2 regions of the Isoptericola sp. Y541 genome follow, and region 2 is predicted to be linked to the other one. Evidence: riboswitches for the same ligand, from Rfam matches in the RefSeq annotation. Region 2 holds a riboswitch; the other holds the start of a gene.
The links. Region 2 has a riboswitch for ZMP and ZTP ahead of glyA (serine hydroxymethyltransferase). Riboswitches for the same ligand answer to the same signal wherever they lie in the genome.
Positions count from the first base shown of each region.

Region 1 (5,975 bases), on a different contig from region 2:
CGCCGGTGGCACGGTGTCCGGCAGCTGGGCCAGGAACTCCGCGGCCTCCTGCGCTGTCTCGACGGCGTCGGCGCCCTCGGGGTAGCGGAGCTCGACGGTTCTTTCGCTGACCACACGTGTGCTGGGTGTGGCGGCCGGCAGGTCCAGGCCGGCCGCGTACAGGAGGGCGTCGAACGATGCGTCGTCCGGCCAGTCGACGAGGGGCTCCAGCGTGGCGGTGCCGAGCGTGGCGGACATCGAGGTGTACACGGTGTCCCTGGCGAACGTGCCCACGTGGGCGACCTGCTCGGCCGTGACGTCGTCGTCGAGGGTGACGTGCAGGTGCGGGAACCACGGGACGTCCCCGCGGGCAGACGCCTGGGCGACGCCCGGCAGGGCCTCGACCTCGCCCAGGTGGCGCTGCAGGGTCTGTTCGGGGGAGGTGTACCAGCGGTACCCGACAACGGCGGCAACGACCACGACCGCGACCCCGGCGACGACGGCGATGGCCACGGTGGCCGGGCGGAATCCTGCGTTCTCCCTGGTCATCGTGGCCATGCTAGCCGTCGGGTCAGACCGCGGACCAGCCGCCGTCCGAGGCGAGGATCGCGCCGTTGAGGTTCACCGCGTCCCGCGAGAGCAGGAACGTGATCGAGGCGGCCAGGTGCTCGGCCAGGGCGACGCCGGGGAGGTTGCCCATGTACCGGCCCAGGCGCGGTGCGCCGAACTCGGCCTGGCCGGGCTGGATGCCGGTGGCGACGCCGCCCGGCGCGACCGCGTTCACGGTGACCCCCGTGCCCGAGTACATCACCGCGGACGACTTGGTCAGCCCGATGACCGCGTGCTTGGACGCCGTGTAGGCGGCGCCGGCCGCCGAGCCGCGCAGGCCTGCTTCCGAGGCGATGTTGACGATGCGCCCGTCCTTCGCCTCGAGCATCCCGGGGACGACGGCGCGCATGAGGCGCATGGTCCCGTCGACGTTGACGCGCATCACGCGCTCCCACGTGGCGTCGGTCATCTCGTGCACCGCGCTCATGTCGTCCATGATCCCGGCGACGTTCGCCAGGGCGTCGACGCGGTCGCCCGCGGTGCGCAGGATCTCGGCGACCGACTCCGCCGACGTGATGTCGCCCGCGACGGCGACGACCTCGGCGTCCGGCAGGGAGGCGGCGAGCTCGTCGAGCTTCTCCTTCGCCAGGTCGACTGCGACGACGCGCCCGCCCTCACGGGCGACGCGGGAGGCGACGGCGCGGCCGATGCCCGACGCCGCGCCCGTGACGATGACGGTCTGGCCGGCGAAGCGGCCCGGCGTGATCTGCTCGGTCCACGGCGCGGGGCCGGCTGCGGAGGGGGTGTCGTCGTCGGAGCCCTCGGGGACCTCGGCGCGATACGCGGCGACGAGGCCGTCCACCAGCTCGGCGGGTACCTTGCCGTTCGACAGCGTTACGAGCTGCTCGAGCGGGAGTGCCCGGGCCGGCGCCAGCGACTCGGCGGACGCCCCGGCCTGCTCGAGGAGGGTGGCGAGGATGCGGCCGCCGACGGGGTGGTCGAGCCATTCGCCGACGGTCGAGGATGCGGACAGGGCCATAGTGCTCTCCTTGCTGGGTGGTCCCTCGCGGGCTAAACCGGACAACACTGTCCGGTTGTTAGCATATTCCGATGTCCCCCTCCCGCCGCAACCCGGGACCGTCGGCCGGCCCGCGCAACCGCGCGGCCCTGCTCGCGGCGGCCCACGAGGTCTTCGCCGAGGCCGGGACCACGGCGCCACTCAGCGCGATCGCCCGGCGCGCCGGCGTGGGCCAGGGCAGCCTCTACCGGCACTTCCCGGACCGGGTCACGCTCGTGGCCGCGGTCGTGGAGGCGAACGTCGCGGAGCTCGAGGACGCGGCGGCCGAACCGGGGACCGAGCTGCCCGCGCTGCTCGGCCTCGTCACCCGGCACGCGGTCGAGTCCGTGGGGGTCGTGGACCTGCTCGTCGAGGAGCGCCCCGGGCGCATGCTGGAGCTGCGCGGGCGCGTCGAGGCGGTCCTCGCAGCGCACCTCGGCGCGGCGCGCGTGGCGGGCCAGGTTCCGGCGACCACGACCGCTGCAGACCTCATGCTCGGGGTCGAGCTCGTCGCGGGGGTCATCACCCGCCGCCCCGCCGCCGAGCGTCCGGCCGTCGCCGCACGCGCGTGGCGGCTCCTCGGCTTCGAGGCCTGACCAGGACGACTCAGTACCTCTCGACGAGGTGCTCGCGACCGGCCGGCGGTTCGTAGGACTCCGGCCAGAAGTCGATGATCGAGGAGACCCGGCCGTCGTCGTCGAACCCGAAGAAGGACACCCCCGTCTCGACGTGCTCGCCGATCCGGACCTCGACCCAGGAGACGGCGCCGTCGTCGTCGGCCACGACCCGCTGGACCGTCACGTGCCAGTCGCCCGGATACTCGCTGTTGAACCGCACCCAGTTCTCGCGGCCGTGCACGCGCTCGCGGGTCTGCGGCATGTCGCAGACGAAGTCCGTGGCGAAGAAGTCCGTGTACGCGCTCCAGTCGCGGTCCTCGGCGGCACGCCAGAGTCGGGTCAAGGTGTCGTGTCGGGGATGCATGTCCGACACCCTATGGCCCGGTGCCGACAGCCGTCGTCGCAGGCCGTCACGGTCGCAGGCAACGTGTCCCACGACCGGGCGGACGATAGAGTGCTCTCGGCTGTGACTGGCGAGGGTGGGGCACCACCGGGGAGCAGCCACCCCAGATCGACCCGCGATGTGCGCCGCCCGCCTGGGTGCCAGGGTCTTCGAGAGACCGACTCTTCGAGGAGACCTCATGTCAGGCGCACCCACCGCCCCCGACGTCCAGCTCGCCGACGACGCGCAGCGCCCCGTCCGCCGTGCCCTGCTGAGCGTCTATGACAAGACCGGCCTGACAGAGCTCGCCACCGCCCTGCACGCGGCGGGCGTCGAGCTCGTGTCCACCGGGTCCACGGCCGCCCGCATCGCCGACGCCGGCGTCCCCGTCACCCGCGTGGAGGAGCTCACCGGCTTCCCTGAGTGCCTCGAGGGCCGCGTGAAGACGCTGCACCCGCGCGTGCACGCCGGCATCCTGGCCGACACCCGCAAGGCCGACCACCTCGCCCAGCTTGCCGACCTCGGCATCGACACGTTCGAGCTGGTCGTCGTGAACCTGTACCCGTTCGCCGCCACGGTGTCGTCCGGCGCCGGGCCGGACGAGGTCGTCGAGCAGATCGACATCGGCGGGCCTTCCATGGTCCGCGCCGCGGCGAAGAACCACCCGAGCGTCGCGATCGTCGTCGACCCGGCGCGGTACGACGACGTCGTCGCCGCGGTGACCGGCGGGGGATTCACCTTCGCCCAGCGCAAGCGCCTGGCGGCGGCGGCGTTCGCGCACACCGCCCAGTACGACGTCGGCGTCGCGTCCTGGTTCGCGAGCGCGTACGCGCCTGACGAGGTCGCACTCGAGTCCCACATGCCCGACGTCGCCGGCGCCGCGTTCGAGCGCACCGCCGTGCTGCGCTACGGCGAGAACCCGCACCAGCGGGCCGCCCTGTACACGCGGACCGACGGCGGCACCGGGCTCGCCCAGGCCGCCCAGCTGCACGGCAAGGCGATGAGCTACAACAACTACGTCGACGCCGACGCCGCCTGGCGGGCCGCGCACGACCACGCGGAGCCGGCCGTCGCCGTCGTCAAGCACGCCAACCCGTGCGGCATCGCCGTCGGTGCGGACATCGCGCAGGCCCACGCCCGCGCGCACGCCACCGACCCGGTGTCGGCCTACGGCGGCGTCGTCGCCGCGAACCGCGTGATCACCCGAGCCGCGGCCGAGCAGATCGCCCCTGTGTTCACCGAGGTGGTCGTGGCCCCCGGCTTCGAGCCGGAGGCGCTGGAGCTCCTGCAGGCCAAGAAGAACGTGCGCCTGCTCGTGGTCGACACCCCGCCGCGCGCCGTCGCCGAGAACCGGCCAATCTCCGGCGGCATGCTCGTGCAGGAGGTCGACAGCTTCCAGGCCGAGGGCGACGACCCCGCGGCGTGGACGCTCGCCGCGGGCGACGCGGCGGACGAGGCCACGCTCGCCGACCTGGCGTTCGCGTGGAAGTCCGTCCGGGCGGCCAAGTCGAACGCCATCCTGCTCGCCGCAGGCGGCGCGGCCGTGGGCATCGGCATGGGCCAGGTGAACCGCGTCGACTCGTGCCGGCTCTCCGTGGAGCGGGCCAACACGCTCGCCGACGGAGAGTCCGGCCCGGTCGAGCGGGCGCGTGGTGCCGTCGCGGCCTCCGACGCCTTCTTCCCCTTCGCCGACGGGCTGCAGGTGCTGCTCGACGCCGGGGTCCGCGCCGTCGTGCAGCCCGGCGGGTCCATCCGCGACGCCGAGGTGATCGAGGCGGCCCAGGCCGCCGGCGTCACGATGTACCTCACCGGCACCCGCCACTTCGCCCACTGACCACCGCGCCGCTGGTTGAGCCGGTCGAAACCACGCCCGGTGGTTGAGCTTGTCGAAACCCGGGTTTCGACAGGCTCAACCGGCGATCGGTTTCGACAGGCTCAACCGGCGATCGGTTTCGACAGGCTCAACCGGCGATCGGTTTCGACAGGCTCAACCGGCGATCGGCGGTTTCGACAGGCTCAACCGGCGACGGCGGTCTTCAGCCGGACCGTCGGGTCGGTGGCCCTGGCGAGGTCGAGGCGCAGCGGCTCGCCGCGGTTCATGAGCCGCCGCACGCCGCCGACGTCGCGCGGGGAGTCGACCAGGAGGACGGCGCGGACCGTCGCGGCGCCGTTGTGCGTCGTGGCGACGGGATCGAGGTACAGGGCCGCCCACGGGCCCTCGCCCGGCGTCCCGCGCAACAGCACGGGGGAGTCGGGGGCGGGCAGTCCCAGCAGGGCGAGGTCGTGGCCGAGCTGCTGCGAGAAGACGTACGGCGCGTGCGTGGCGCCGCCCCCGACGCCGGGCCCCACCTGGAGCATGGCACGCACGGTGGCGTCCGGGTCGTGCAGGGCGGCCGACCAGTGCCCGCCCGGCACCGTGCCGAACACGGGGTGTGCCCGGGACGCGACGTCGCCTACCGCCCAGACGCCCGGCTGGCCGGGGACCCGTCCGTCGGCGTCCACCACCAGCGCGCCGCGGCCGTCCGTCGGCAGCGCGCCCGCCAGCCAGTCGGTCGCCGGGCGGGCGCCGACGGCGGTCAGCACGAGGTCGGCGGGGAGGTGCTCGCCGTCGGCCAGCCGGACGCCGTCGTCCTCCACCGAGGCCACGGCCGCCCCGGTGCGCAGGCGCACGCCCGCCGCGTCGTACCAGCCGGCCAGGTGCGCGCCGACGTCGGCGCCGAGCTGGCGCGACAGGGGGGCGCCGGCCGCCTCAAGCACGGTCACGTCGGCCCCGGCCCCCGCCGCGACCCCGGCGACCTCCGCACCGATCCAGCCCGCGCCGACGATCACCAGGCGCAGCCTGTCGCCCCGGGTCGTGCGCAGCGCCGACCGCAGCCGTTCGGCGTCGGCGGCCGTGTGCAGCAGGGCCGACGCGGCGAACCCGGGCGGCACCACAGGGACCGAGCCCACGGCGACGACCGCCGCGTCCGCGTCGACCCGGCCGCCCGCCGTGGTGACGGCCACGCCGTCGGCGCGCACGTCCAGCTGCTGCGCGGGCTCCGCGAGGCGCACGTCGTCGGCAAGGGTCTCGACGTCGACCCCGAGGTCGTCGCGCAGCCACACCGGGGCCGGGCGCGTGAGGAGCTCCTTCGAGAGCGGCGGCCGGTCGTACGGCGGCACGCCCTCCCCGCCGAGCAGCGTGATCCGCCCCTCGAAGCCGTGGGCGCGCAGGGCGGCGACGGTCTGCGCTCCGGCGAGGCCGGCACCGACGACGACGACGGACCGCGGGATCGGCGGGGGTGCTGCGGGCCCGGCGAGGTCGCGGCTGGCGTCGGGCGTCGGGTCGGGCGGGTCGGGCATCGCGTCGGGCGTCGGGTCGGGCACGGTCATCACGCTAACCCGGCGAGGGTAG
Region 1 is NZ_JCAIUJ010000002.1:80,231-86,205, reverse strand. It holds gene AC1C2V_RS05120 (hypothetical protein) at 1-528, opposite strand, end outside; gene AC1C2V_RS05115 (SDR family NAD(P)-dependent oxidoreductase) at 551-1,567, opposite strand; gene AC1C2V_RS05110 (TetR family transcriptional regulator) at 1,639-2,181, shown strand; gene AC1C2V_RS05105 (nuclear transport factor 2 family protein) at 2,192-2,566, opposite strand; ZMP/ZTP riboswitch at 2,659-2,751, shown strand; gene purH (bifunctional phosphoribosylaminoimidazolecarboxamide formyltransferase/IMP cyclohydrolase) at 2,784-4,418, shown strand; gene AC1C2V_RS05095 (NAD(P)/FAD-dependent oxidoreductase) at 4,601-5,947, opposite strand.
Region 1: another riboswitch for ZMP and ZTP. It lies ahead of purH (bifunctional phosphoribosylaminoimidazolecarboxamide formyltransferase/IMP cyclohydrolase); the one in region 2 lies ahead of glyA (serine hydroxymethyltransferase).

Region 2 (5,975 bases):
GTCGGCGTTCTGGTGGGCGACGTTGAGGTCGCCGGCGACGACGGCGGGCCGCTCGGCCGCGGCGAGCTCGGCCAGGCGCGCCGTCACCTTGTCGAGGTGCGCGTACTTGGCCGCCATCGTGTGCTCCTTGCCCGGGGTGTTCGTCCCCGAATGCAGGTAGGCGGAGACGGCCGTGAGCAGGCCGCCGCCCGGCAGCTCGACATCGGCCTCCACCCAGCGGCCGGTGTCGACCGGGGGCTCGGGCTCCCCCGCTGGGCCGTGGGCCGCGAGACCCATGCGGACGGCGTGCAGCGGCAGCCGCGACGCGACCGCCACCCCCGCGCGGCCCTTGATCTCGCTCGGCAGGTGCGCGACGTGCCAGCCCTCGAGGAACTCGTGGACCAGCTCGTCGGGGGCGCGCACCTCCTGCAGCAGCAGCACGTCCGGCGTGCGGGTGGCGATCCAGGCGTCCATGTTGCGGCGGAAGGCGGCACGGATGCCGTTGACGTTGGCGGTGGCGACGGTCAGCACGCCGGTCATCCCATCACACGCCGGCGACACCGCCCGCACCCGACGACGTCGGCGGCGGGTGCCCCTGCTCACTCTCCGCGGTAGGCGGCCTCCAGCACGGGGACCTCGATCTTGTGCATCTGCAGCATCGCGTTCATCACGCGGATGTTGGCCTCGGTCGTGTAGTCGCCCGACAGCTCCTCGAGCCGCTTCGGCACGACCTGCCACGAGACGCCGTAGCGGTCCTTGCACCAGCCGCAGGGCCCGGGCTCGCCGCCGTCGGACGTGAGGACCTCCCAGTACCGGTCCACCTCCTCCTGCGAGTCGACCCGCAGGTAGAAGCTGAAGGCCTCGTTGAGCTGGAACTCCGGCCCGGCGTTGAGCCCGATGACGCGGTGCCCGGCCAGCGTGAACTCCACGATGAACGGCCGCCCCGGCTCGGCCCCGGGCACGCCCTCGGGCGAGACCAGCACCGAGCCCACCGAGGAGTCGGGGATGTGCGCGGCGTAGAACTCGGCGGCCTCGTGGGCCTTGTTGTTGCCGAACCACAGGTGGGTGAGCACGTCGACCATGTCCGTCTCCCGTTCTTCCCGGCCCACGCGCCGTCGGTGGCGCGCGGTGTCGTCCCAGGGGTCGACCGGGACGGGCGGGCGAACTCATCGCCAGTCAGATGCCGGTCGGATGGGACGTCACGTCGCGGCGAGGCGCGCCTTCTCCTTCTGGACGTCGAACGTGGCGGCCGGCCAGCGCGGGTCGATGTCCTCCAACGCCTCCAGGAGCAGCGCCTGCACCGCCAGCCGGGCGTACCACTTCGCGTTCGCGGGCACCACGAACCACGGGGCGTTGTCGGTCGAGGTGCGCTCGAAGACCTGCTGGAAGGCATCCATGTACCGCGGCCACAGCAACCGCTCGTCGACGTCGCCGGGGTTGTACTTCCAGTGCTTGTCCGGTCGTTCGAGCCGCTCGGCCAGGCGCTCCTTCTGCTCCTCGTACGAGATGTGCAGCATGACCTTGACGACGCGGGTGCCCGCGTCGGTCAGCCGCTTCTCGAACTCGTCGATCGCGCCGTACCGGCGCTCGATCTCCGCGGGCGGGGCAAGCTCGCGCACCCTGCCGATGAGGACGTCCTCGTAGTGCGAGCGGTCGAAGACGCCGATGTAGCCGGCCTCCGGGACCTCCTTCTCGACCCGCCACAGGAAGTCGTGGCCCAGCTCCTCCGGCGTGGGCTTCTTGAACGCCTTCAGGTGGATGCCCTGCGGGTCGGTGGCGCCGATGACGTGGCGCACGATGCCGCCCTTGCCGGCGGAGTCCATGGCCTGCAGCACGAGCAGCACGGCCGGCGCGGACGGGTCCTCGCGGCTCTGGGCGTAGAGGCGCTCCTGGAGCTCGTCCAGCTCCTCGGCGCCCGCTCGGAGGTCGGCCGCGCCGTCCTTCTTCTTCCCCTCGTACCCGGGCTTCGCGTCGGGGTCGACGTCCGCGAGCCGGAACCCCTCGCCCACCCGGAGCAGCTCGCTCGGCTCGCCCGCCCATCCCTGCTGGCTCTTCGCGGTCATGCGCTCATGATGGCGGACGTGACCGGGCCCGTCGCCCCGAAGGGACGACGGGCCCGGGACGCGACCTCTCGGGCCGCGGCGCTCAGGCGACCGAGCGCTCGGCAGCCTCGACGGCGCTGCGGAACAGCATCGCGATGGTGGTCGGCCCGACGCCACCGATCCGCGGCGTGATCGCGCCGGCGACCTCCTCGCAGGACTCGTCCACGTCCGGCAGCAGCTTGCGGCCCTCGTACCGGACACCGCCGCCGATCACCGTGACGCCCGGCGTCAGGTGCTCCGGCCGCAGGATGCCCGGGACACCAGCGGCGGCGATGACGATGTCGGCACGCTTGGTGTACTCCGGCCAGTCCGGCACCCCGGTGTGGACCACGGTGACGGCCGCGTTGGCCGTGGGACGTTTCTGCGAGAGCAGCAGCGCCAGCGGCCGCCCGAGGGTCGTGCCACGGCCGAGGATGCACACCTCGCGACCGGCGACCGGGATCTCGTAGTGCGCCAGCAGCGTCTCGATCCCCGCCGGCGTCGCCGGCACCGGGCCCGGCATGCCGAGCGCGAGACGCCCCATGTTCACCGGATGCAGCGCGTCGGCGTCCTTGTCCGGGTCGAGGGCCAGCAGCGCCGCGTCGAAGTCGATCTGCGGAGGGGTGGGGTGCTGGATGAGGACGGAGTCGACGTCCTTGGCGTCGTTCATCTCCCGCACGGCCGCCAGGACGTCCGCCTGCGTGGCGTCCTGCGGCAGGTGGATGTGCGGCGAGGTGAACCCGAGCTCGGTCGCCTTGTCCATCTTCATCCGGACGTAGCCGGCGCTCGCCGAGTCGTCGCCGACGAGGATCGTGCCGAGCCCCGGCCGGTGACCGGCGGCGACGAGCGACTCGATCCGCGGAGCGAGGTCTGCGAACACCGCCTCCGCGACCGGCTTGCCCGGCAGCATCCGGGCGGTCACTGCTGCAGGCCGGGGTAGAGCGGGAAGTCGGCGGTGAGCTTCGCGACGCGGGCCGAGAGGGTGTCGACGTCGGCCGAGGCGCCGTCGCGCAGGGCCACCGCGATGATCTCCGCGACCTCGGTGAACTCGGCGTCGCCGAACCCGCGGGTGGCGAGCGCCGGCGTGCCGATCCGCAGGCCGGAGGTGACGCGCGGCGGGCGCGGGTCGAACGGCACGGCGTTGCGGTTCACGGTGATGCCGGCATCGTGCAGGAGGTCCTCCGCCTGCTGGCCGTCGAGCGCGGAGTTCCTCAGGTCCACGAGCACCAGGTGCACGTCGGTGCCGCCGGTGAGCACGGACACGCCCTGCTCGGCGACGTCGGCCTGGGTCAGCCGCTCGGCGATGATCTGAGCGCCGCGCAGCGTGCGCTCCTGACGGTCCTTGAACTCGTCGGTGCCCGCGACCTTGAACGCGACGGCCTTGGCCGCGATCACGTGCATGAGCGGGCCGCCCTGCTGGCCCGGGAACACGGCGGAGTTGATCTTCTTGGCGTACTCCTCCTTGCTCAGGATGAAGCCGGAGCGCGGGCCGCCGATGGTCTTGTGCACGGTGGAGCTCACGACGTCGGCGTGCGGCACGGGGCTCGGGTGCAGGCCCGCGGCCACGAGGCCGGCGAAGTGCGCCATGTCCACCCAGAGCTTGGCGCCGACCTCGTCCGCGACCTCGCGGAACGCGGCGAAGTCGAGGTGGCGGGGGTAGGCGGACCAGCCGGCGATGATGACGTCGGGGCGGTGCTCGAGAGCGCGCTTGCGCACCTCGTCCATCTCGATGCGGTACGACTGCGGGTCCACTCCGTAGGCGCCGACGTCGTAGAGCTTGCCGGAGAAGTTGATCTTCATGCCGTGCGTGAGGTGGCCGCCGTGCGCCAGCTCGAGGCCGAGGATCTTGTCGCCCGCGTTGATGAGGGCGTGCAGCACTGACGCGTTGGCCTGGGCGCCGGAGTGCGGCTGGACGTTCGCGGCCTCGGCCCCGAACAGGTCCTTGACCCGGGCGATCGCGAGGTTCTCCGCGATGTCGACCTGCTCACAGCCGCCGTAGTAGCGGCGGCCCGGGTAGCCCTCGGCGTACTTGTTGGTGAGCACGCTGCCCTGCGCCTGCAGGACGGCGCGGGGCACGAAGTTCTCGCTCGCGATCATCTCGAGGGTGTCGCGCTGGCGGGCCAGCTCCCCGTCGAGGACGGCCGCGATCTCGGGGTCGAGCTCGGCCAGGGGCGCGTTGAACGTGGGGTCGGGAGTGCTCATGCGGCGTTCTCCTGCTGTGTCGGACGGCGTTCGGACAGGCTCGGCCGACCGTCAGGAGGCCGGGCCATCATGTCAATCGAGCGACCGGGCCCAGGCGAACGACCCGTCGTCTGCACAGCGCGTCGCTCCCCGATGGTGATCCACCTGTACGCCAGTCGCGACGCCGTCGATGCTAGCAGCAGAGGGCGGGTCAGGAGCCGGCGCAGGCGAGCCGGGCGTCCCCCCACGCCGCGTGGTCGTTGTTCTTGCCGTCGCCGCCGTCGCCGACCTGCAGGGAGAGGGACTCGACGCCGGTCACGTCCACCTCGAGGGGCTCCGGCGCCGTCTCGACGGTCACCGGGTCGGCGTCCGAGCCCACCGTGGCCAGCGGCACCCCGTCGCCGACGACCGTGAACGTCGCGCTGCCCTCCTCCGGGTCATCCCCTCCGGGCTCGATGCCGGGCGTCGCGGTGAACGTGGCGCATGCCCCGCCGAGGCGCACCTGGACGTCGGCGGGGGCGTGCGCGACGATCCCGTGCGCGAACTGCTGGCCCCCGACGTCGATGGGCCCGCCGCCCAGGTCGACGTCCCGGGTGACGTCGCCGAAGCCCGTCGTCGCCTCGACGAACGGTAGGCCCGAGACCCAGGCGTCGCCCTGCGGCACCGGCGGCAGGACGTCGAGCCGCGCGGCGTCGCCCGAGCGGATCGTCCGGCCGTCCCGCGTCTCATAGGTGCCGACGACCGGCAGGTCGACGGCGCCGACCGGCCCGTCGCGGCCCGTCGCGGCCCACCGCACGGCCCAAATCCCTGTGACCGTCTGCCCGCCCGCGAGCCGGCCCCGCGTCACTGCCTGGGTCGAGCCGCCGGTGATCCACGACCACGCCGCCATGCCCGGGGTCGGCCACGTCCGTCACCACGCCCAGCGAGCCCACGGTCAGGACCTGCCGGCCGTCCCGGCGCACGGCGAGGTCGAGCGCGCCGTCGACGAGCCGCACCTCGGCGTCGACGGAGCCCGACGGCGAGGCGACGCGCCACCGGGAGGCGTCGGCGTCCCCCTCGGCCGCCGCGCCGGGGCCGGCCGCGGCGACGCCGAGGGCGACGGCGACCGCCGTCACCGGTGCCACCAGGGATCGCAGGCCTCGGGGCCTCGTACGTCGTGCCGGGCGGTGGGTCATCGCCACTCCTCGTCGTCGAGTCGTGCGGCTCGTCGTCGAGCCGTCGCGGCGAGTCCAGGGAGGCGCGTGCCGAGCCACCACAGCTGGACGCAATCCACAAGACCTCTTGTACAACACTTCTTGTGGGTTTACGGTGGCGGGATGACGCAGCTTCCTCCCGAGCCCGACGGCGCGCCCGAGACCGCCACCGCCCCCGCGGCGCAGCCCCCGGTGCGCACGGTCACCGAGGCCAAGGCACTCGCCGCCCTGGCCAACCCGTACCGCGCGCGCATCATGGACGCCCTCAAGGTCGACGGGCCGTCGACCGCCTCCGGCCTCGCACGCCGCACCGGCCAGGCCGTCGGCAGCGCCAGCCACCACCTCAAGGTGCTGCACGACGCCGGCCTCGTGACCGAGGCGCCCGAGCTCGCCCGCGACCGTCGGGAGCGGTGGTGGCGGCTCGTCGCGCCGCGGCTGCGCTGGTCGCGCCAGGAGTTCGCCGACGACACCGCCGCCGTCACGGCCGCCCAGGCCGCAGAGGCGCTCAACCTTCAGCGCCAGGTCGACCGCGTGCGCCAGT
Region 2 is NZ_JCAIUJ010000001.1:263,234-269,208, forward strand. It holds gene AC1C2V_RS01295 (exodeoxyribonuclease III) at 1-510, opposite strand, end outside; gene AC1C2V_RS01300 (VOC family protein) at 579-1,061, opposite strand; gene AC1C2V_RS01305 (polyphosphate kinase 2 family protein) at 1,179-2,042, opposite strand; gene AC1C2V_RS01310 (bifunctional 5,10-methylenetetrahydrofolate dehydrogenase/5,10-methenyltetrahydrofolate cyclohydrolase) at 2,125-2,982, opposite strand; gene glyA (serine hydroxymethyltransferase) at 2,979-4,262, opposite strand; ZMP/ZTP riboswitch at 4,344-4,431, opposite strand; gene AC1C2V_RS01320 (NPCBM/NEW2 domain-containing protein) at 4,453-5,037, opposite strand; gene AC1C2V_RS01325 (hypothetical protein) at 4,967-5,365, opposite strand; gene AC1C2V_RS01330 (ArsR/SmtB family transcription factor) at 5,558-5,975, shown strand, end outside.